Regions from separate parts of the Streptomyces sp. NPDC104814 genome, predicted to be linked through region 4. Evidence: riboswitches for the same ligand, from Rfam matches in the RefSeq annotation. Region 4 holds a riboswitch; each other region holds the start of a gene.

Region 1 (4,647 bases), on a different contig from region 4:
GCGGACAGCGGGCCGTCGCCGGAGAACGAACGCGGCGGACAGCGGGCCGTCAGCCGGAAAAGGCACGCCGCGGACAGCGGGCCGTCAGCCGGAAAAGGCACGCGGCGGACAGCGGGCCGTCAGCCGGAGAGCGAACGCGGCGGACGGCGGGCCGGCAGCCGGAGAACGAACGGGGCGGACGGCGGCCCTCAGCCCGCCCGGTGCACCACCGCGTCGCACAGCTCAATCAGCGCCGCCTTGGCGCCGCACTCCCGCAGCGGCGCCAGCGCGGCCCGCGCCTCCTCGGCGTAGCGGACGGTGTCGCGCCGCGCCTGCTCCAGCGCGGGGTGCGCCCGCAGCGCGGTCAGCGCCTCCGCGTGTCGCGCGTCGTCGCTCAGATCGGAGTCCAGCAGCTCGCACAGGGCGCGGTCCTCCGGCAGCCCGAGCCGCTCGGCCCGCTCCCGCAGCCGCAGCACCGGGAGTGTCGGGATGCCCTCGCGAAGATCCGTCCCCGGCGTCTTGCCGGACTCGTGCGAGTCGGAGGCGATGTCGAGTACGTCGTCCGCCAGCTGGAAGGCCACGCCCAGCCGCTCCCCGTACTGCGTCAGCACGTCCACGACCGTCTCGTCGGCGCCGGACATCATCGCGCCGAACCGGCACGACACCGCCACCAGTGACCCCGTCTTGCCGCCGAGCACCTCGAGGTAGTGGTCGACCGGGTCGCGCCCGTCCTGCGGGCCCGCGGTCTCCAGGATCTGCCCGGTGACCAGCCGCTCGAACGCCAGCGCCTGCACCCGCACCGCCTCGGGCCCGAGGTCGGCGAGGATCTGCGAGGCCCGCGCGAAGAGGAAGTCGCCGGTCAGTACGGCGACCGAGTTACCCCACCGCGTGTTCGCGCTGGGCACCCCGCGCCGTACGGCGGCCTCGTCCATGACGTCGTCGTGGTAGAGCGTCGCCAGGTGGGTCAGCTCGACCACGACCGCCGACGGCACGACACCCGGCGCATACGGGTCCCCGAACTGCGCCGCCAGCATCACGAGCAGCGGCCGGAACCGCTTCCCGCCCGCCCGCACCAGGTGCTGCGCGGCCTCCGTGATGAAGGGAACCTCGCTCTTGGTGGCCTCGAGCAGCCCTTCCTCGACAGCCGCCAATCCGGCCTGGACATCGGCCTCGAGAGCCTGGTCCCGCACGCTAAGCCCGAACGGCCCGACGACGGTCACGAGGGGTCTCCTGTCTGCTGGTGCCGGTTGGCGATTACACGGTTTGTCGATAGGTCGCTGACATCACTCAAGTCAGCGTATCCGGTCACGTTTCGATCACCGATAGCGCCCACGGTTACAGGCCAGGCGGTATCGGATCGCGCCCGATATGTTTATCGATCAAATCTGATCAACCGAAAAGTACCGATATCAACCATGCTCGTGTCGCGAAGACCACCGCGAAGACCACCCCCACCCTCGGCGACAGACCCCGCCCCACCGTGCCACAACACGACCCGACTGCCCGTTTTGCCGTAATTAATCAGCCGATCCACCTTGGTCACCTTGGTACCAAATGTGTTTCCCCTGTGACACCAGTGAATTGGGTCACGCGAGCCTCTCGTCGGTCTCCTGTCCGTCCGCCCCGCGTTTAACCAGCCCTCACAAGCAAGTTGGGCCTAGACGATCACAAAGGATCAAGCAGCCCAAACGCCCCGGACCAAGGTCAACCAGGGCATTAGGTGAAACCGGTACTTGTTCCCGGCATCAGCTCTCGCATAACTTCCCGGCCTGTCGGATGGACGCCTAATCCTGCCGCCGTCCGGCATCCACCATCGGACCAACTCATCCGTGTACGGCAGGAGCGGGGGACCCAGGTAAGTCGCCGAGCCGGACGTCGTCACCCCGACGACGCCCCGGACCGGCTCGGGGTGAAGCCGTGCCGCATCCGCGGCCGGCCGGGCATCTCCAGCCCGAACCCGACAGCTCACCTCGCAGGCGCCGGAGAGGAACTTCGTCATGTCTGCTGCCGGTCAGCACCGCCGCACCCGCACGTCCCGCCTCGTCCGCACCCTCGCCGTCGCCGGCACCGGTGCCGCCGCCCTCGCGCTGCCGCTCTTCGGCGCGACCAGCGCCTCCGCCGCCACCCCGGCCAGCGCCACCGTGATCACGGCCGCCAACTCGGCCTACCCGAACAACCTCGACGGCTGGATCCGCCAGTCGCTGGCCATCATGTCCCAGCACGGCATCCCGGGCACCTACGACGGGATCTACCGCAACATCATCCGCGAGTCCTCCGGCAACCCCGCCGCCATCAACCTGTGGGACTCCAACGCGGCCGCCGGCACCCCGTCCAAGGGCCTGCTCCAGGTGATCGACCCGACGTTCCTCGCCTACCACGTGTCCGGCACCTCCATGGACCCGTACGACCCGATCGCCAACATCACCGCGGCCTGCAACTACGCGGCAGCCCGCTACGGCTCGATCGACAACGTGTTCAGCGCCTACTAGGCCGCACTTCACGGGAACAACCGCTCGAGGACGACGGCGATGCCGTCGTCCTCGTTCGACATGGTGACCTCGTCGGCCACGGCCTTCAGCTCCGGATGGGCGTTGGCCATGGCCACCCCGCGGGCGGCCCAGGCGAACATCGGGATGTCGTTCGGCATGTCCCCGAACGCGAGCGCCCGCTCGGCGCCCAGCCCGAGATGGCCGGCCGCCAGCGCGAGCCCCGTCGCCTTGGTGACACCGCACGGCTGCAGCTCCACCGTCCCCGGCCCCGACATGGTCACCGTCGCCAGGGAACCGACCACCGCGCGCGCCGTCGCCGCCAGCTCGTCGTCGGACAGCTCGGGATGGCGCAGCAGCACCTTGCTGATCGGCTCGCCCCACAGATCGTCGCGCCGCCCGACCCGCACCGCCGGCAGCGTCGGGTGCGGCATCCGGTAGCCGGGCTCGATCAGCGTCAGCCCGTCCACGCCGTCCTGGTCGACGGCGGCGTACACCTCCCCCACCTCGGCCTCGATCTTGCCGAGCGCGGTCTCGGCCAGCTCCCGGTCGAGGGTCACCGACCACAGCAGACGGCCGGCCCCCGCGTCGTACACCTGCGCGCCCTGGCCGCACACCGCGAGCCCCGTGCAGCCGAGGTCCTCCAGCAGCGGCCGTACCCGGGGCGCCGGGCGGCCCGTCACCACAAGGTGGCGCGCGCCGGCCTTCGCCACCCGCGCGAGCGCGGCCCGGGACCGGTCGGAGAGCGTGTCGTCGCCGCGCAGCAGCGTTCCGTCCAGGTCAGTGGCAATGAGGGCATATGCGAGGGGTGCGGCCATGATCAGAGAATACGGACCCCGCGGGGCACCCGTTCACCGCCCGATCCGGCCTCCTCCGGCCCGGGTTCCGGCAGGGATGCGGAGGCCGCCGAGGCGGCCGGCCCACCCGGGCTCATCGCCGGTTTCCCGGCCCGGCGGCACGCGCGGAAGGATCGACCGGACCACCGCGCCCGCCGGACCGGCCCGCCGCGCCCGCCGGACCGCCACGCCCGTGGTTCGCCCCTCAGCCGTGTGCCGCCACCAGGTGGCGGGCCAGGCGCGGCGAGGCGAACTCCGTGCCGCACACGAACCGCATCACCGGGCCGTACGACCCGGCCGCCGGCAGACCCGTGAAGTACAGGCCGGGGACCGACGAGACGTACCCGGCGCCGAGCCTGGGGGTGCCGCGGCTGGTGGCGAGGGTGGTGCGCAGCCCGTGGCCGAGGAAGTCCATCGCCGCGATGTTCACCCGGTAGCCGGTGGCCGCGATGACGTGGTCGGCGGCCAGCCGCTCGGTGCGGCCGGTGTGGCTGCGCACGGTGAGGGTGGCGCCCTCGCCCGTCGGCTCCGCCCGCACGATCCGCTGCACCTCGCTGACCTGCACCTTCCCCGAGAAGCGCTCGCGCAGCCACCAGGCGCCGAGCGGGCCGAGGACCCGGCGGACCAGGTAGTGGCGTATCTCGGCGGGCAGATAGCGGTAGGGATGCGGGTAATAGCTCAGCGCCCACAGCGACCAGGCCCGGCCGAACGGCGACTCGGGGCGCAGCCGGGGCTGGTCCCAGGGGGCCGCGCCGAACGCGACCCGGCCCCGGCCGCGGGCCACCACCCGCACCCGGGCCCCGGCCTCGGCGGCGAGCGCCGCCGTCTCCAGCGCGGACTGTCCGGCGCCGACGACGATCAGTTCCCGGCCGGCGAAGCGGGTCAGGTCGTGGTGCTGGGAACTGTGCGAGACGGGCGCCGTGGCGGCGGGCCCGTCCGGCGCGGCCGCGGCCAGCTCGCGGGGCAGGTGGGACAGGCCGGACAGCCCGGTGGCCACGACGACGGCCCGCGCGGTGAACTGCTCCCCGGAGTCCAGCTTCAGCTCGAAGCCGCCCCCGGTGCGCCGGTCCACGGACACCACCCGCACCCGCTCCAGCTCGGGCACCAGCTTCTGCTGGAACCACTCGCCGTAGGCGATGAACGTTTCCACGGGAATGATGTCCTCGTCGTTCACCAGCCGCCGGATGCCGGCCGCGTCGCAGTAGTCGGCGAGGGTGTGCCCGCGCTGGGGGCAGTCGATGCTGGAGGCCGCGGGGGTCGACTTCAGGAGCATGCCCGCGGGCATGTTGTCGCGCCAGCTGACCATGGGGTCGCCGAAGACGCGGACGGGCACGCCACGGGCGCGC
Region 2 (4,647 bases), 740 kb from region 4:
GAGCAGAACCCGGGGAGCGTACCCCGGGGGTTCGCAGCGGCGTCCCGGGCCCGGCGTGAACCGACTGCACGCACCGGGCTGTACGGGCCGTTCCCGGCCTGACGGCGGGCGAGGGGCGGTCGCACCCGTGGCAGCCGCCCCTCTCCGCGCGGCTCAGGCGACGGCCGCGATCCGCATCTTGATGTCGTCCGGGGACAGCGTGCCCTTGGCGGTCACATGGTCGCCGGAGGACTCGCCGCGCAGCCGCCGCCCGATCCACGGCACCAGGTACTCGCGCGCCCAGTGGACGTCGTCGCGCCGGACCTCGAGCGTGCCGCGCGGCGGCAGCGGCGGCCAGGGCTGCTCGGGGTCGGCCGGGATCCTCAGGCCGAGCGCCTGGCCGGCCCGCAGCGCCACCCGCGTGTGCCCCTCGGGCGACAGGTGCAGCCGGTCGCCGTCCCAGGCCCGCCGGTCCTGCACCGACTTCAGCGACCACAGGTCGAGCACCGGGCATCCGTAGCGGTCGGCGATGGCCCGAACGTGCCCGTTGTAGGTGGCGATCTTGCCGCGCAGGTGCTTGAGGAGCGGGACGCCCCGGGTGTCGAAGCCGGTCGTCACCATGACCGTGCCGGCCACGGCGGCGAGCTGCGCGACCGCCCTCTCGAACCGCTCGGCGACCTCGTCGGGGTCGGTGCCGGGCCGGATGATGTCATTGCCGCCGGCACAGAACGACACGAGGTCGGGGGCGAGTTCGACGGCCCTCGGGACCTGGTCGGCCACGATCTGGTCGAGGAGTTTGCCGCGCACCGCGAGGTTCGTGTAGGTGAAGTCTCCCTCGGGCCGCCGGTCGGCGAGGAGTACGGCGAAACGGTCGGCCCAGCCCACGAACTGCCCGTCGGGGCCCGGGTCTCCGACGCCTTCGGTGAAGCTGTCCCCCAGCGCCACGTACGACCCGATCACTGCTCTGCTGTCACTCTTCGAATCGTCTGCCACAGCCGTCCATGATTCACCCTTGAATGTGACCTACGCGACCGTAGGCAGGGGTTGACGGACGGTGAGATAAGCCACTCCACGTGTCCGGCCGTGTCGGGAATAACCGCCCCGGCCATGTGCCCGGCCGGTCCGGGCACACCGAAGGCCGGACACCCGTGGATCGGGGTCCGGCCTCGGTGGCGTGTCAGGCGGGTGGCCGCCGGGGCGGCGCGGGGTCAGCCGACGGTGACGCCGTGGGCGCGCAGGTAGGCGACCGGGTCGACGTCGGAGCCGTAGTTCGGCGTGGTGCGGATCTCGAAGTGCAGGTGCGGGCCGGTCACGTTGCCGGTCGCGCCGGACAGGCCGAGCTGCTGACCCGCGGTCACGCTCTGGCCGGCCGAGACGGAGATCTGCGAGAGGTGCGCGTACTGGGCGTAGTAGCCGTCGTTCAGCTTGACGACGACCTGGTTGCCGTAGGCGCCGCCCCAGCCGGCGGAGACGACGGTGCCCGCGCCGACGGCCTTGACGGTGGTACCGGTCGGGACGACGAAGTCGACGCCCGTGTGGTACCCGCTGGCCCACATGCTGCCGGGCGTGTGGTACGCGGTGCCGATGGTGGCGCCGGTGACCGGGAGGGTGAAGCCGGAGGCGGTGCTCGCGGGCTGGGCGGGCTTGGCGGCCTCGGCCTTCGCGGGCTCGGCGGCCTTCGCGGCGGACTTGTGCGCGGGCGCCTCGCTCTTGTGCGACGGGGCGGCGTGGTGCGACGCGACGGCCTTCTTGCCGAGGGTCAGCTTCAGACCGGGGTGGATGAGCGACGGGTCGCTGCCGACGGCCTCACGGTTGTCGTCGTAAAGCTTCTTCCAGCCGCCGGCGACGTGCTGCTCGTTCGCGATCCTCGACAGGTAGTCGCCGGACTTGACGGTGTAGACGCGCACGCCGGACTGCGGCGCCTTCTTCGCCTCGGACGGCAGGCTCTGGACGGCCTTGCCGGACACCGACTGGGCGGCGGTCTGCGGCGTGGCCGCGTGCGCACCGGCGGCGCCCATGAGCGGCAGCGCGAGCGCGGCGCCACCGGTACCGGCGACGGCGAGCGTACGGGCGAAACGCTGGGACTTCGGACGACGGTGCTTACCCTTTGCGGGCATGGCGCTTTTCCTCTCCGGCGCCTGCGAGGTGAGCTGTCGGGTTCGGGCTGGAGATGCCCGGCCGCGCTGGGCGCGGCTTCACCCCATAGCCGTTCCGGGAACCGGAACAGGCGGTCGTACCTGTGGGTCCCCCGCTCCTGCCGTGCGTCGGGTGGGTGGGTGCGGTGCACCGGACGGCGGCAGGATTCGGCGTCCGTCCGGATTTCGTGGGGAACGTAAGCGAGCAGGACGCACGGGGACAAGCGAAAGGTTGCGTGAACGGGCGCTTCTCGTGATCCAATGCCGGAATACGCCGTCACGCTGTGTGAATTGGATCTGCTGTCGGTTCGTCAATTCACCAGGAAATACTCAATCATTACGTGGACATGACGTACGACGGACGGTCACGGTTATGACCCTCCTCACGCGGCCACCTTCCAGGGATCCTCAATTCATTGCGAGTTGGAACGAAGGCGCCAATTCGGGCAGAAGGCCCAGATGTGACGTGGGCGGATATCCATCCCATTCGAGTGCCGTCTCCGGGGAGGCGGGGACAACCGGTTGCCCCGGGAATCCATGTCGTATCGTCGAAGGGCAGCCCGTCGGCCATTCGAGCCGTGTCGGCGGGCACGAGCGGGAGGAGCCCTTCGTGACGCAGCAGGTGCCGTCGACCGAACCCGAGCTGACCGGAGTGCGCAACTTCCGAGACGTGGGCGGCCTGCCCACGGTCGACGGGCGGCGGGTGCGGCACGGCGTGCTGTTCCGCAGCGGCCACCTCGCCCACGCGACGCCCGAGGACACGGTGTACCTCTCCTCCCTGGGGCTGCACACGATCTTCGACTTCCGCAACGCGGCCGACCAGAAGCTGGAGGGCCCGGACGTCGAGCTGCCGGGCGTGCGCAACGTCAACCTGCCGCTGTCGGACCCGGCGGACGGCGCCGAGTTCTGGAAGATGGTGCGCGACGGCGATCTCGACCAGCTGCGCGGCATCCTCGCCGACGGCAAGGGCGCGAACCGGATGATCGCCTCCTACCGCACGATCATCAAGGAGCGCACCGGCGAGCACTCCCGGGTGCTGCACGCGCTCGCCGAGGACAGCGTCCCGGCCCTGATGCACTGCGCCGCGGGCAAGGACCGCGCGGGGCTGTCGATAGCGGTCACCCTGCTCGCCCTGGGCGTGGAGAAGGACGCCATCGTCGAGGACTACCTGAAGTCCAACGAGAAGCACCGCCGGTACAAGGTGCGCCGCAGCGGCTCGGCGGAGTCGGCCTACACCCCCGAGGTGATGGAACTGCTCAGCCCGCTCTTCGACGCGCGCGCCGAGTACCTGACGGCGGCCATGGAGACCATCGAGGAGACCTGGGGCGGCGTCGACGCCTACCTGGAGCAGGGGCTCGGGCTCACCCCCGCGGGCCGGGAGCGGCTGCGGGCACGCCTGCTCGACTGACGGCGGGACGGCGCGGCGGCGCCGGCGGCGCCGGCGGCGGGGGGACCTATCGGTTGGCGCCCAGCTCGAACAGCAGCCAGATGAACCCGGCCAGGACGTGTCCGACGGCGATGTAGATGATGAGCCGGATCCACAGGGTCCGGGGGAACTTCTCCTCGAAGTTGCTCATCGTGCCTCTCCAGGGTGGGCGGGCCCCAGGCACAGCGTGGCCGTGGGGCTCTGCAGCAGGGTGTGGACGAACAGGAGCTCCAGACCGCCGGGGTCCTCGGCGGCGATCCGGTGCGGGGTCAGCGAGTCGAAGTGCGCGCTGTCCCCCGGGCCGAGCCGGTGGGTGGTGTCCCCGAGGCGCAGCCTGAGCCGTCCGGCGAGGACGTACAGCCACTCCTCGCCGGGGTGCACGCGCACGATGTCCCCCTGCGCGCCGTACGGCACCTGCACCCGCAGGGCCTGCATACCGCGGCCGGGCGCGCCGGCCTGCCGGTACGTCCAGCCGCCGGCCGCCGTCGGCTCCATGTCCGCGCCGCGCACCACGGCGTCCCGCTCGGCGACGTTCTCGCCGAGCAGCTCCGAGACGGTCGTACTGTAGATACGGGCCAGCGCGAGCAGCATCGGCAGGGATGGCTGGCGCTGTCCGGTCTCCAGACGGGACAGATGGGCCGGGGACAGACCGGCCTCGCGGGCGGCGGCCTCCAGGGTGAGGCCGGCGCGGCGGCGCAGGGACCGCAGCTGCGGGGCCACCGCGGGCAGGTCGCCGGCCGGTTCCGCAGGGGACTCGGAGGAGCTCATGCCTCCCATTGAGCCGCGGATTTGCCTCTGCGGCAAATCTCTTGCCTCAGAGGCAAAGCGGCCGCCGCCGACCGGTCCGCCACCCGCTGACCGCTCGCGGAGCGCCTGGCCCACGCCCGAGCCGCCCACGGACCGCCCCGCCGGACCCGCGCCGGCCGCCGCCCTGTCCGCGAGCCCGCCCGGGCCGTCGGTCGCCGCTACCGGTTCGTCACCGCCTGTTTGATCAGGGTCTTGCCGAAGTCCCACATCAGCCCGTTGCCGCTGTGCGCGTCGTCCATCACGGCCGTGAAGGCGTCGATGAAGCGGTCGACGTCCGCCTCGTCGATGATCAGCGGCGGG
Region 3 (4,647 bases), on a different contig from region 4:
GCCGCCGCCCCCCGGCGTCATCCGGACGGCTCTCACCGCTCGCCGCCCGCGCCCGCACCGGCAACGCTGGACGGGCGGGACGACGGCGGACAGGGACGGTGGGAGACGAGCGGTGCGGCCTGGTGACGCGACGGACGACGGGCCGTACCCCCGGACCGGCAGGCGCGTGCCCGAGGCCGGGACGGGCGCCCTGGCCGAAGGATGGGTTCCCGGCGCGGGGATCGGCTCCACGGCCCGCGGGTGCGCCCCGGACCCGGGTGCCGACGGACCGGCCCCAGCCTCCGCCCTCGGCCCCGGCTCGCGGGCCGCCGTTCGGCTGCCCGGTGACCCCGTGCCGGACCCCGGGCCCGGGGACGGTGGGGAGGCGTGGCCCGAGGAGGGCCGCAGGATCTTCCTCGCGCGGGCCTTCGTACGAATCCTGCCGGTGCTGCTCATCGCGGCCGGCGCGGTCTACGACTACTGCACCCCCTCCGACTTCACCGCGGTGCCCTTCTTCACCGCCGCACCCCTGGTCGCCGCCCCGCTCTACAGCCGCCGGGGCACCGTGCTCACCGGGCTCGCCGCCGTCGCCGTCGTGCTCGGGCTGCATCTGACGCTCGGCATCGTCTGGCACACGGACGCCGTCACCGAGCTGGTGACGGTCGCCACGGTCGCCGTCCTGGCCGTCCTGATCAACGCCCTCGCGCGCCGCAGCAGCGAGCAGCTTGCCTCCGCGCGCGAGGTCGCCGAGGCCGCCCAGCGCGCCGTACTGCCCGAACCCGCCGAACGGATCGGTGGGTTCCAGATCGCCGCCTGCTACGAGGCCGCCCGTGCCGACGCCTTCATCGGCGGCGATCTGTACGCCGTGCAGGACAGCCCGTACGGCGTCCGGCTGATCGTCGGGGACGTGCGCGGCAAGGGCATGGGCGCGGTGGCCGCCGTGGCCGTGGTCATCGGGGCGTTCCGGGAGGCCGCCGAGCAGGAGGCCACGTTGGAGGCGGTAGCCCAGCGGCTGGAGCGGGCGCTGGTCCGCGAGGGCGCCCGGCGCGACGGGCTGGACGCGTTCGAGGGGTTCACCACCGCCGTCCTCGCCGAACTCCCGCACGCCGACGGTGTCGTCCGCGTCCTCAACCGCGGTCATCCGCCGCCGGTGCTGCTGTACGCCGACGGCACCCTGCGCGCGCTCGCGCCCGCGGACCCCGCGCTGCCGCTCGGCCTGGGCGAGCTGGGCCCGTGGCCGGACCGGGCCGAGGAGGTGCTCTTCCCCGGCGGCGCCACCCTGCTGCTGTACACCGACGGCCTCTCCGAGAGCCGCGACCGGCACGGCCGTTTCTACGAGGTCGAGGCACGGCTCGCCGGACGGGTCGTCACCGCGCCCGGCGCCTTGCTCGCCGCGGTCGCGAAGGATGTGCGCCGGCACTCCGGGGGCGGCATGGCGGACGACATGGCGCTGCTCGCCGTCCGCCGGCCATGAGGGTCACGATGGGTGAGCGGACGACCGCCCTCTGCATAACAATTGACTTACCATCACCAAAACAAGGTTTTGGACGTGACGTCTGAGGGGCGGTCAAGTCACCCCTTTTGCCCCGCTCGTGACCTGAAAGTCCAGGCCAAGAATGTTAATGATCAAGACGAACGGCTTGGAATCCGGCCGCCGGGTCTATTAACGTTCGATAACGCAGCGCGGTCGTCCCAGCCGTCACAAGAGACGGCTCCGTGCTCACGCGCCGAATCCCGTAGGGAACCGGGGAACCACCACCTTGGGGTGAATCTCGCGTCAGCCGCCGTCGGTCGACGGCCGGTATACGCGCGTAGGAGACCTTCCTGCTCCGAACCCGTCAGCTAACCCGGTAGGCGAGACGGAAGGAAAGGAGTACGCCCGCGTGGCGTCCAACCGGCCTGCCCCGACAGCCCCGTTCGTGCCGAGTCAGCAGGGCCCCGAGACCTTGGTCTACGGCGGTCACCGCACCGACGAGGGTCCTTGGGAGGAGTGGAACCCCACTGAGGAGTCCGTCCGTCCCGTCCGCGGCCGGCACCGCGTCGCCAAGCAGCGCGGCGGACTCGCCCGCAGCTCCACCGTCCTCGGCGTCGGTGTCATCGCCGCCGTCGGCGCGGGCGGCATGGCCAGCGCGCAGACCGGCAAGCCGCCGGTCTCCATCTCCATGCCCGACCTGCCCTCGGTCGGCTCGCTGATCTCCGACCACGAGGACGACAAGCCCCAGGGCTCCGCCACCCCGCTCAGCGACATCGTCAGCTCCGCCGACACCGCGCAGGGCACCTCCGACGCCGGTGAGGCGCTGCGCAACCGGATCATGGCCCAGGCCGAGTCGCAGCAGGTCCAGGTCGACGTCAAGGCGCAGGCCGCCGCCCAGGCCGCCGTCGCCAAGCAGGCCGCCGAGGCCGCCGCCAAGGCCGAGAAGGAGGCCGCGGCCAAGGCCGCCGCCGCTAAGGAGAAGGCGGAGGCCGAGGCGAAGGAGAAGGCCGAGGCCGAGCGCCTGGCCGCGCTCGCCAAGCAGTACGCGCTGCCGACCTCCTCGTACACGCTCACCTCCCGCTTCGGGCAGGCCGGTTCCATGTGGTCCTCCGGCTACCACACCGGCCTCGACTTCGCCGCTCCCACCGGCACGCTGATCAAGGCCGTCCACAGCGGCACGATCACCGAGGCGGGCTGGGCCGGCTCCTACGGCTACCGCACGATCCTGACCCTCGACGACGGCACCGAGCTGTGGTTCTGCCACCAGTCCTCGATCAGCGTCAGCGTCGGGCAGAAGGTCGCCACCGGTGACGTCATCGGCCGCGTGGGCGCCACCGGCAACGTCACCGGCCCGCACCTGCACCTGGAGGTGCACCCCGGCGGGCAGGCCTCCGGCATCGACCCGATGGCGTGGCTGCAGGACAAGGGCCTCAACCCCTGACACCGGGTCTGAACCCTGACACCGGGCCTCACCCCCGACCCCCATCCTGACCCCTGACACCGGGTCTGAACCCCTGACACCGGTACGACTCCCCGATCCCCGGCGGTCCTGACGGCACCCCCCCGACGTCAGGACTGCCGGCCGGTGTCCCCATGCTGTCGGCTGCCGTGCGGAATGGGTCGCTCCACCGCTGTCGTTGACACAGAGCATGACTGCTCTTCGCAAGCTCGGTACCTCCGACCTCGAGGTCTTCCCGCTCGCCCTCGGCGGCAACGTCTTCGGCTGGACCGCCGACGAGACGACCTCCTTCGCCGTCCTCGACGCCTACACCGCCGCCGGCGGCAACTTCGTCGACACCGCCGACTCCTACTCCGCCTGGGTCACGGGCAACCAGGGCGGGGAGTCCGAGACGATCATCGGCCGGTGGATGAAGGCCCGCGGCAACCGCGACGACGTCGTCATCGCCACCAAGGTCAGCCAGCACCCCGAGTACCAGGGGCTGCACGCCGAGAACATCAAGGCCGCCGCCGACGCCTCCCTGCGCCGTCTGGGCACCGACCGCATCGACGTCTACTACACCCACTACGACAAGCCCGAGGTGCCGGTCGAGGAGATCATCGGCGCCCTGGACGAGCTGGTGAAGGCCGGCAAGGTCCGGCACATCGCCGCCTCCAACATCTCCGCCGAGCGCCTGCGGGCCTCCCTGGAGTTCTCCGACCGCGAGGGCCTCGCCCGGTACGTGGCGCTCCAGCCGCACTACAACCTCGTCTCGCGCGCCACCTACGAGGGCGGCCTCCAGGACGTCGCCGCCGGCGCCGGTCTCGCCGCCGTCCCCTACTACGCGCTGGCCTCCGGCTTCCTCACCGGCAAGTACCGTCCCGGTGCGACGGTGGACAGCCCGCGGGCGGGCGGTGCCGCGCAGCACCTGCGGTCCGAGCGCGGCCGCGCGGTCCTCACCGCCCTGGACGAGATCGCCCAGGCCCATGACGCCCCCGTCGCGACGGTCGCCCTCGCCTGGCTCGCCGCACAGCCGACGGTCGCCGCCCCCATCGCCTCGGCGCGCACCACGGACCAGCTCCCGGCGCTGCTCGGCGTGGCCGACCTGACCCTGACGGAGGCGGAGGTGGCACGGCTGACGCAGGCGTCGGCCTGACCGGCGCCCCGCCGCGCGGCCGCTAGGAGCGGTAGGGGTTGTACGCCGGGTACGCCGGATGGACGCCGTACCCGGAGTGCCCCGCGTAGCCCGTCGCCGGTGGGGTGTGCCCTGTCGGTGCGGTGTGCCCCGTGGGTGCGGCGTACGGCAGGTGGGGCCGGGCCGCCCCGGGGGCCGGCCACGGGTGCGCGGGCCACGGCAGCATCACCGGCACCGGCGGCGCGGTCGCCCGGGCCGCGTACTCCAGCGCCGGGCGGGCCAGCCGGCGCAGCCGCCACACCTCGTTCAGCAGCTCGCTCTCCCGTACGACGAAGTCGGCGCCGACGCGGCCGTGGCGGCCCCGGTGCCGCAGGAACGCCAGGGACGTCGCGTACGCCTCGTAGCGCGCGACCTCCTTGGCGGCAGGCTTGCCCAGGTGATGGGCGGCGTACTCGCGTGCCATGCGGCGCGCCCGCATCGAGCCGAGCGCGAACGGCTCGGCGGGAGCGAGCCAGCCCGCCGCGACATAGGCGGGCAGCTCCTCGCGGATCGTGCGCAGCCCGCGCTGCCGGGTCCAGATCACCAGCCACGTCAGCAGGCCGAACGCGGGCATCATGAAGC
Region 4 (4,647 bases):
CGCCCCGCCTCCATCTTCGTCCGAGCCGCCACGGCCACAGGCGTCCCCGTGACGATCGCCAAGGCCGGCGGCACCCCCGTCAACGCGGCCTCCATGCTGGCCGTCCTCGGCCTGGGCGCCCAGGGTGGCGAGGAGATCGTCCTCGCCTCCGACGCCGAGGGCGCGGACGCCGCCCTGGACCGTCTGGCGAAGCTGGTCTCCGAGGGCCTCGAGGAGCTCCCCGAGACCGTCTGAGTCCCGCACGGCCGCTTGAGTCACGCCTGAGGGTCTGATTCACGCACAAAGAAGCCGCGTCGGCCTTTCGAGGCCGGCGCGGCTTCCTTTTTCCACCCTCCGCGAACCCCGGAGGAAATGTGCGGCGCGAACGAGAAATGCGAAAAGGGCAGCCCTTTCAGCGGGCTCACGTGTCCCTCTCTTTGTATACGGCGCTCGCGTTAATGCCGTGGGCCCGATGTGTTTACGGGATGTTGCGAACTCCTCACCGGCTCGGCTCGCTCCCCACCGAAGCGGCGCAGCCGATACGCGCCGGCGGAGCGTTCGGCGTGCAGGGCCGCGACGGCCCGGGCCCGCTCCCCGTCGCCGCGCGCCACCGCGTCCGCGAGGGCGCCGTGCTCGGCCCAGGTCCGGACGGGGTCGGCCGACGGCTCCACGGCGTACATCCAGGCGATCTTGTGGCGCAGCTGGGTGAGCGTGGCGGTCAGCGCCGGGCTCCCGCACGCCTGCACGAGCGTCTCGTGGAACCAGCCGCCCAGGGAGCGCAGCTCGTCGCCGGTGCCCTGCTTGGCCCGTTCCTGGCCGAGCCGCACCAGGCCGCGCAGCACCTTCAGATGCGCCTCGGTGCGTCGCTGGGCGGCGCGGGCAGCGCCGAGCGGCTCCAGCAGCATCCGCATCTCCAGCAGGTCGGCCGCTTCCTGCTCGGTGGGTTCGGCCACGCACGCGCCCGCGTGCCGTCGCGTCACGACGAACCCCTCGGCCTCCAGGGTGCGCAGCGCCTCTCGCACGGGCACCCGGGAGACGCCGTAGCGGCGGGCCAGCACTTCCTCGGTGAGCCGGCTGCCGCGCTCATGGACACCGGCGACGATGTCGTCCCGGATCGCCGTGCACACCGAGTGCGCCGGAATGCGCATGTCCGACCTCCGCTTCGGGCCCCGTGAAACGCCGACGATGGACGCGTTTTCGTGACTCTATTCCAAGGGGACGCCATTTCCGATGGCGGAGCGGATTCCATGGATATTTTTTGGTCACCTCGCCGGATTTCTCCGGGGCGAGGCGCGGGGAAACGGCGAAAGCCCCGGCGCGGTACGCCGGGGCTTTGCGGGGCTGGTGCCGTTCTCGCGTGTCAGACGTTCACTCCGTGCGCGCGCAGGTAGGCGACCGGGTCCATGTCGGAGCCGTACTCGGGGCTGGTGCGCGCCTCGAAGTGCAGGTGCGGGCCGGTGGTGTTGCCGGTGTCGCCGGACAGGCCGATCTGCTGGCCGGCGACGACCTGCTGGCCCACCACGACGCCGATGGACGACAGGTGCCCGTACTGGGTGTACGTGCCGTCGTGCATGCGGATGACGATCTGGTTGCCGTAGGCGCCGCCCCAGCCGGTCTCGACGACGGTGCCGTAGCCCACGGCGTGGACCGTGGTGCCGGTGGCGGCGTGGAAGTCGATGCCGGTGTGGTGGCCGGAGGACCACAGGGAGCTGCTGGCCTCGTAGCCGGTGGAGACGTAGGAGTGCGCGATCGGGGCCACGAAGGTGGTGAGGCGCTTGCGCTCGGCCTCGCGGGCGGCCCGCTCCTTGGCCTCGTGGGCCCGCGCGGCGGCGGCCTCGCGAGCGGCCTGCTCGATGGCCGCCTGCTCGGCGGCCTGCTTCTGGGCCTCGGCCTGGGCGTCGATCTGCGCGGCGACGGCGTCGTCGACGCTGATGACGGGGAGCAGACCGGTCTGCTCGGCGGAGCTGTCGGCGGCGAGGGCGGGCGCCGCGAGGGCGCCGATGACGCCGGTGGTGGTGAGCGCGGCGATACCCGCGGCCTGCGCGGTGGTGCGCTTCATCCGGCTGGGACGACGGTGCTTCCCGGTGGCGCTGACGAACGCCATGTGGCGGCTTGTCCTTTCCTTCCCTCTCGCCTACCGGGTTAGCTGACGGGTTCGGAGCAGGAAGGTCTCCTACGGGCCCCCTCTCGGGCGCCCGATTCACCCCAGGGACGTGTGGGTCCCCGGCTCCCCTGGCTCGCGCCGTACGGGGACTCGGCGATGACTGTCCGGTGCCGCGGGTGCGGCGCACTGCCTGACGAACAGCCCGGACGAAGCTACGGTGATCGACCTTCAGTCCTCAAACGAATCAGGGGTTTTGTAAGCCATCCCACAGGCCAGACAGGCAACCTCCGCCCCAATTCGGGCATATGTGGGATGCAGCGCCTTCGATCACAAACAGACCTGCGGACAGGGCGGGGGCCCTGGTGCTCCGTCAGACACCAGGGCCCCACGCGCATGTGCGGCTACTCCGCGCTCACCACGGTGACGTCACCGATGCCGAGGGCCTCGACGGGCTCCTTGATCTGCGCCGCGTCACCGACCAGCACGGTCACCAGACGGTCCACCGGGAAGGCGTTCACGACCGCCGCCGTGGCCTCCACCGTGCCGGTCGCGGCCAACTGCCGGTACAGCGTCGCCTGGTAGTCGTCGGGCAGATGCTGCTCGACCTGGTCGGCGAGCGTGCCCGCGACGGCTGCCGCGGTCTCGTACTTCAGCGGGGCCACCCCGACGAGGTTCTGCACGGCGACGTCGCGCTCGGCGTCGGTCAGGCCGCCCTCCGCCAGGGTGCGCAGCACCGTGAAGAGGTCGTCCAGCGCCGGGCCGGTGTTGGGCGTGTCCACCGAGCCGCTGATGGCGAGCATCGCCGCGCCCGTGCCGTCGGGGGCGGAACGCAGCACCTGGCTGAAGGCGCGCACGCCGTAGGTGTAGCCCTTCTCCTCGCGCAGGACCCGGTCCAGGCGGGAGGTGAGGGTGCCGCCCAGGCAGTACGTGCCGAGCACCTGGGCGGGCCAGACGCGGTCGTGCCGGTCGGGGCCGATCCGGCCGATGAGCAGCTGCGTCTGGACGGCGCCCGGCCGGTCGACGATGACGACGCGGCCGGTGTCGTCGGCCGTCACCGCGGGCACGGGGCGCGGCTCGGTGCGTGAGCCCGTCCAGGCGCCCAGGGTGTCGCCGAGCAGGTCGTCGAGGTCGAGGCCGGTCAGGTCGCCGACGACCACCGCGGTCGCGGTGGCGGGGCGCACGTGCCGCTCGTAGAAGGCGCGTACGGCCGCCGCGTCGAGGGCCGCGATCGTCTCCTCGGTGCCCTGCCGGGGGCGCGACATGCGCGAGGAGGCCGGGAAGAGCTCCTTGGACAGCTCCTTGGCGGCGCGCCGGGCGGGGCTGGCCAGCTCGTGCGGGATCTCGTCGAGGCGGTTGCGCACCAGCCGTTCGATCTCGCTGTCGGCGAAGGCGGGCGCCCTGAGGGCGTCGGCGAGCAGGCCGAGGCCCTTGGCCAGCCGGGAGGCGGGCACCTCCAGGCTGAGGCGGACCCCCGGGTGGTCGGCGTGCGCGTCGAGGGTGGCGCCGGCCCGCTCCAGTTCGGCGGCGAACTCCTCGGCGGAGTGCTTGTCGGTGCCCTCGGAGAAGGCGCGCGCCATGATCGTGGCGACGCCGTCCAGGCCGGCCGGCTCGGCGTCCAGGGGAGCGTCCAGGAGCACCTCGACGGCGACGACCTGCTGGCCGGGCCGGTGGCAGCGCAGCACCGTCAGGCCGTTGTCGAGCGTGCCGCGCTCGGGGGCCGGGAACGCCCACGGCTTGGCCTCGCCCGCCTGGGGCCGGGGGTGGAAGTCCATCGTGGCGAGCTCGGTCACTTGGCCGTCTCCTCGTTGTCGTTGCCGGCCTCTAGGGTCGCTTCCTGCTCCGGGTCCTCGGGCACGTCGGCGTCCGGTGCGGCCTGCGGGGTCTTCGGCTCGTACACGAGCACTGCGCGGTTGTCGGGGCGCAGGCGGGCCTTGGCGACCTCCTGCACCTCCTCGGGCGTCACCTCGAGCACGCGCTGGACGGCGGTGAGGGCGAGCTGCGGGTCGCCGAACAGGACCGCGTAGCGGCACAGTTCGTCGGCGCGGCCCGCGACGGTGCCGAGCCGGTCCAGCCACTCGCGCTCCAACTGCGCCTGGGCGCGTTCCATCTCCTCGGCGGTGGGGCCCTCGGCGGCGAACCGGGCGAGCTCCTCGTCGATGGCGGTCTCGATGACCGGGACCTCGACGTCACCGGAGGTCTTCACGTCCAGCCAGCCCAGCGAGGGCGCCCCGGCCAGCCGGAGCAGGCCGAAGCCGGCCGCGACGGCCGTGCGGTCGCGGCGCACCAGCCGGTTGTACAGGCGGGAGGACTCGCCGCCGCCGAGGATCGTCAGCGCGAGGTCGGCCGCGTCGCACGCGCGTGTGCCGTCGTGCGGCAGCCGGTAGGCGCCCATCAGGGCGCGCGCCGGGACTTCCTCGTGGATGACCTCGCGCAGCTGGCCGCCCATGACGTCGGGCAGCGTGCCGTCACGCGGCTCGGGCTTGCCGTCGTGGGAGGCGATGGAACCGAAGTACTTCTCGACCCAGGCGAGGGTCTGCTGCGGGTCGATGTCGCCGACGATGGAC

The links. Region 4 has a riboswitch for cyclic di-AMP ahead of ACZ64A_RS00485 (M23 family metallopeptidase). Riboswitches for the same ligand answer to the same signal wherever they lie in the genome.
Region 1: another riboswitch for cyclic di-AMP. It lies ahead of ACZ64A_RS19110 (transglycosylase SLT domain-containing protein); the one in region 4 lies ahead of ACZ64A_RS00485 (M23 family metallopeptidase).
Region 2: another riboswitch for cyclic di-AMP. It lies ahead of ACZ64A_RS03615 (M23 family metallopeptidase); the one in region 4 lies ahead of ACZ64A_RS00485 (M23 family metallopeptidase).
Region 3: another riboswitch for cyclic di-AMP. It lies ahead of ACZ64A_RS32310 (M23 family metallopeptidase); the one in region 4 lies ahead of ACZ64A_RS00485 (M23 family metallopeptidase).

Annotation. Positions count from the first base shown of each region.
Region 1 is NZ_JBVJOL010000005.1:166,900-171,546, reverse strand. It holds gene ACZ64A_RS19115 (polyprenyl synthetase family protein) at 189-1,199, opposite strand; cyclic di-AMP (ydaO/yuaA leader) riboswitch at 1,789-1,973, shown strand; gene ACZ64A_RS19110 (transglycosylase SLT domain-containing protein) at 1,977-2,468, shown strand; gene ACZ64A_RS19105 (HAD family hydrolase) at 2,477-3,283, opposite strand; gene ACZ64A_RS19100 (FAD-dependent oxidoreductase) at 3,507-4,647, opposite strand, start outside.
Region 2 is NZ_JBVJOL010000001.1:865,627-870,273, reverse strand. It holds gene ACZ64A_RS03625 (TetR/AcrR family transcriptional regulator) at 1-2, shown strand, start outside; gene ACZ64A_RS03620 (SGNH/GDSL hydrolase family protein) at 154-939, opposite strand; gene ACZ64A_RS03615 (M23 family metallopeptidase) at 1,188-2,096, opposite strand; cyclic di-AMP (ydaO/yuaA leader) riboswitch at 2,102-2,257, opposite strand; gene ACZ64A_RS03610 (tyrosine-protein phosphatase) at 2,725-3,522, shown strand; gene ACZ64A_RS03605 (DUF6126 family protein) at 3,569-3,691, opposite strand; gene ACZ64A_RS03600 (helix-turn-helix domain-containing protein) at 3,688-4,308, opposite strand; gene ACZ64A_RS03595 (aspartate aminotransferase family protein) at 4,506-4,647, opposite strand, start outside.
Region 3 is NZ_JBVJOL010000012.1:235,967-240,613, forward strand. It holds gene ACZ64A_RS32305 (PP2C family protein-serine/threonine phosphatase) at 332-1,453, shown strand; cyclic di-AMP (ydaO/yuaA leader) riboswitch at 1,695-1,851, shown strand; gene ACZ64A_RS32310 (M23 family metallopeptidase) at 1,863-2,894, shown strand; gene ACZ64A_RS32315 (aldo/keto reductase) at 3,103-4,047, shown strand; gene ACZ64A_RS32320 (PrsW family intramembrane metalloprotease) at 4,070-4,647, opposite strand, start outside.
Region 4 is NZ_JBVJOL010000001.1:120,838-125,484, reverse strand. It holds gene ACZ64A_RS00495 (HPr family phosphocarrier protein) at 1-234, shown strand, start outside; gene ACZ64A_RS00490 (GntR family transcriptional regulator) at 435-1,127, opposite strand; gene ACZ64A_RS00485 (M23 family metallopeptidase) at 1,340-2,083, opposite strand; cyclic di-AMP (ydaO/yuaA leader) riboswitch at 2,096-2,249, opposite strand; gene ACZ64A_RS00480 (M16 family metallopeptidase) at 2,485-3,873, opposite strand; gene ACZ64A_RS00475 (M16 family metallopeptidase) at 3,870-4,647, opposite strand, start outside.